One region of the Lelliottia jeotgali genome, then DNA from elsewhere that is predicted to be linked to it. Evidence: riboswitches for the same ligand, from Rfam matches in the RefSeq annotation. Region 1 holds a riboswitch; the other holds the start of a gene.
The links. Region 1 has a riboswitch for thiamine pyrophosphate ahead of thiM (hydroxyethylthiazole kinase). Riboswitches for the same ligand answer to the same signal wherever they lie in the genome.

Region 2: linked by a shared signal. The riboswitch ahead of thiB (thiamine ABC transporter substrate binding subunit) and the one ahead of thiM (hydroxyethylthiazole kinase) in region 1 are both predicted to bind thiamine pyrophosphate.

Annotation. Positions count from the first base shown of each region.
Region 1 is NZ_JAENMQ010000001.1:969,893-972,093, reverse strand. Features, by position in the region: gene JBO43_RS04625 (YadA-like family protein) at 1-276, opposite strand, end outside; TPP riboswitch at 764-860, shown strand; gene thiM (hydroxyethylthiazole kinase) at 897-1,667, shown strand; gene thiD (bifunctional hydroxymethylpyrimidine kinase/phosphomethylpyrimidine kinase) at 1,664-2,201, shown strand, end outside.
Region 2 is NZ_JAENMQ010000002.1:139,789-141,989, forward strand. Features, by position in the region: gene sgrR (HTH-type transcriptional regulator SgrR) at 1-993, shown strand, start outside; TPP riboswitch at 1,030-1,130, shown strand; gene thiB (thiamine ABC transporter substrate binding subunit) at 1,162-2,145, shown strand; gene thiP (thiamine/thiamine pyrophosphate ABC transporter permease ThiP) at 2,121-2,201, shown strand, end outside.

The DNA of each region.
Region 1 (2,201 bases):
ATCATTATTCACCACCAGCACTGCATCTTTGGTACTATTCAGGTCGTTATCCACGCTATTAATATGCGAATTGAGTCCTTCAATAGCCCTGTCAGTATTCACTTTATTTTGGGTGATCTGGCTCTGATGATCGTTAATAAGATCGACATTAGCCTGGTGCGCGGCTTCGACGGAATCTCCCCACGCTTGATCATAGATTACCGGTGCAGCCAATGCGCTACCGGCGCAGGACATAGATAATACAAATAAAGCGATGGCGGTTTTACGAGCAAGCATTAATTTCACAATACAAATCTCAACGATAAATTTAAAAACAAGCAAAAGATCCTCAGTTTTGACGCAGCCAGATACCGACGCGTGAAACCGAGTCGGGTGTTGCTGTTGATGAGGATGTCATTCTTTGATGGTTAGGATATTGCTAACGAAGCTGAACTATCGCCTAACGGACTCAGGTGAGTTTTGATGCAGATCACAAGTCTGTTTTATAGGTAACTCACTGAAAGTAAACATTAATTTAACCTAATGCATTGTTTTTTATTGTTTTGTTATCGGGCCGGGGCAAGGTGCATTGGGCTGATATTGTGAGCTTAAAAAGGATTAAATCTAAATAATCAAAGAGATTAAATGTATACAAAGTGAATGAATGTGAGCGCTATTTTTTTTTAGTTATTTTTATCATTGTGGGCAATAAATAAACCGTTTTGAGAAGGCTTGTCAGCGCAGGCCACATCCTTTACTCTTCTGGAATTACATCAGTTATATGTAATTTGACTCGGGGTGCCCTTCCTTGTGAAGGCTGAGAAATACCCGTACCACCTGATCTGGATAATGCCAGCGTAGGGAAGTCAGATGCCTTTCACGGTTATCGCTTCTTCACGCAAGGCAGGAGCGAAACCATGCAGCCTGACCTGCTCGATTTACACGTCTTACATCACTTCCGCACGCGCTCTCCGCTCACCCACTGCATGACCAACGATGTGGTGCAAACCTTTACCGCTAACGTTTTACTCGCGCTTGGCGCGTCTCCGGCGATGGTTATCGAAGCCGAAGAAGCAGAGCAGTTTGCCGCGCTGGCCGATGCGCTGTTGATCAATGTCGGGACGCTGACTTCGCCACGCGCGCAGGCCATGCGTCGGGCGATCGAAAGTGCGGTTGCCGCCGGAAAACCCTGGACTCTCGATCCCGTCGCCGTTGGCGCACTGGCGTTTCGCACCCGCTTTTGCCAGCAAATTCTCACCCTCAAACCGGCAGCCATCCGTGGGAATGCGTCGGAAATCCTCGCTCTCGCCGGAATGAGCGCGGGCGGTCGCGGAGTAGATACCACCGATACTGCTGCCAGCGCGTTACCCGCAGCGCTGGCGCTGGCTCGCCAGACCAACGCGATTGTCGCGGTCACAGGAGAAGTGGATTACGTCACCGACGGCCAGCGAACCAAAACTATCGTTGGCGGCGATCCCATGATGACCCGCGTGGTCGGCACCGGCTGCGCCCTGTCGGCGGTGGTCGCGGCAAGCTGTTCGCTGCCGGGCGACAGGCTGGATAATGTTGCCGCCGCATGCGGATGGATGAAACGCGCGGGAAGCGTCGCGCTTTCGCAAAGCACCGGGCCGGGCAGTTTTACCAGCGCCTTTATCGACGCACTCTGGAACCTGGAGGCGCAGGCATGAAACGTATCAACGCACTCACCATTGCAGGCACCGATCCGAGCGGCGGGGCGGGCATTCAGGCCGATCTCAAAACGTTCTCGGCGCTCGGGGCCTACGGCTGCTCGGTCATTACCGCGCTGGTGGCACAAAACACGCGCGGTGTGCAGTCGGTGTATCGCATTGAGCCGGATTTTGTCGCGGCACAGCTGGATTCCGTGTTCAGCGATGTGCGCATAGATACCACCAAAATCGGTATGCTGGCTGAGACGGATATCGTCGAAGCCGTCGCCGAACGTCTGGCGCGGTATCAGGTGCAAAACGTGGTACTCGATACGGTAATGCTGGCCAAAAGCGGCGATCCGCTGCTCTCGGCATCTGCCGTTGAAACCCTGCGCAAAAAGCTATTGCCGCAGGTGTCGCTGATTACGCCGAATCTACCAGAAGCGGCGGCGCTACTGGATGCGCCACATGCCCGCACCGAGCATGAAATGAAAGAGCAGGGCCGCGCATTACTGGCGCTCGGCTGCGACGCGGTACTGATGAAGGGCGGTCATC
Region 2 (2,201 bases), on a different contig from region 1:
TCCCCTACCGCCTGGACGCTGGATATTGAGCTTTCCGAGCCAGACCAGTGGTTGCCGTGGCTGATGGGCCATATTCCGTCGATGATTTTGCCGCACGAGTGGGGTTCGATGGCGAATTTCGCCAGTCAGCCGGTAGGAACCGGCCCTTACGCGGTGACGCGCAATAATAACAATCAGCTGAAAATTCGTGCCTTCGATGACTATTTTGGCTATCGCGCATTGATTGATGAAGTGAATGTCTGGGTGCTGCCGGAGATCAGCGAAGAGTTCAGCCCCGGCCTGACGCTGGAAGGCCCGACCGACGGCGAAAAAGCGGTCGAAAGCCGTCTTGAAGAGGGCTGCTACTATCTATTGTTCGATGCTCGCACCCACCGGGGCGCGAGCCCCGAAGTGCGCCAGTGGGTCAGCCAAATCCTCGCACCTGCCAATCTGATTTATCAGGCGGAAGATCAGCACCAGACCTACTGGTTCCCGGCCTACGGGCTGCTGCCCCGCTGGCACCACGCCCGTCCAGGGCGGTGCGAAAAGCCTGCCGGGCTGGAATCCATTACCCTGACCTATTATCGCGAACACGTTGAGCACCGGTTTATCGCCCGCATCATGAGCAAGCTGCTGGCCGCAGAAGGGGTGGTGCTAGACATTCAGGAAGTGGAATACGACGAATGGCATCGCGGCGAAGCGGTGAGCGATATCTGGCTCAACAGCGCGAACTTCACCCTGCCGCTCGATTTCTCGTTATTCTCGCATCTGTATGAAACGCCGCTGATCCAGCACTGCATCGCCCGCAACTGGCAGCAGGACGCCGCCCAGTGGCGAGCGGGCGATATGAATCTGGCGGTCTGGTGTCAGCAACTGCTGGCCCAGCAGGCGATGGTGCCGCTGATCCACCACTGGCTAATGATTCAGGGACAGCGCAGTATGCGCGGCCTGCGCATGAACACCCTCGGCTGGTTTGACTTTAAATCAGCCTGGTTTGCGCCGCCGGAACCATAACACTTTCGTAATATTCACCAAATCATTACAATACCGCCGTTCTCAACGGGGTGCTGCATCAACGATGTGCGCTGAGATAATACCCGTCGAACCTGATCCGGATAACGCCGGCGAAGGGATTTGAGGCTGTCGCTCAAAATCCTTTGCCACTCAACTTTGAGGTGCAAAGTGTTAAAAAAAGTTCTCCCCCTGCTGGCGCTGTTCGCGCTGCCTGCTTTTGCCAAACCCGTTTTGACGGTCTACACCTACGACTCCTTTGCCGCCGACTGGGGCCCTGGCCCGGTGGTCAAAAAAGCCTTTGAAGCCGACTGCAACTGCGAGCTGAAATTCGTGGCGCTGGAAGATGGCGTCTCCCTGCTGAACCGTCTGCGGATGGAAGGCAAAAACAGCAAAGCCGACGTGGTGCTGGGTCTCGACAACAATCTGTTGGAAGCGGCCTCGCAAACTAATCTGTTCGTCAAAAGTGGGATCGCCACCGATGCGGTGAGCGTTCCAGGCGGCTGGAAAAACGACACCTTCGTGCCCTTCGATTACGGCTACTTCGCCTTCGTCTATGACAAAAACAAGCTCAAGAACCCGCCGAAAAGCCTGAAAGAACTGGTTGAGAGCGACCAGAAATGGCGCGTAATTTATCAGGACCCGCGCACCAGCACGCCAGGCCTGGGCTTGCTGCTGTGGATGCAAAAAGTGTACGGCGATAAAGCGCCGGAAGCCTGGCAAAAACTGGCGGCCAAAACCGTCACCGTCACCAAAGGCTGGAGTGAGGCCTACGGCCTGTTCCTGAAAGGTGAAAGCGATTTGGTTCTGAGCTACACCACCTCTCCGGCCTATCACATCATCGAAGAGAAAAAAGACAACTACGCCGCCGCAAACTTTGCCGAAGGCCATTATCTGCAGGTGGAAGTCGCCGCGCGTACCGCCGCCAGCAAACAGCCAGAACTGGCAGAAAAATTCCTGAAATTTATGGTCTCACCTGCGTTCCAGAATGCGATCCCGACCGGCAACTGGATGTATCCGGTGACCGACGTGACGCTGCCCGCAGGCTTTGATCAGCTGAGCAAACCGCAAACCACGCTGGAATTTACTCCACAGCAGGTTTCCACTCAGCGCGCCGCCTGGATCAGTGAATGGCAACGCGCCGTCAGCCGTTAATCCCCGGCTGGCTGATCCCTGGGCTGACCGCTGCCACGCTGATGGTGGTGGTCAGT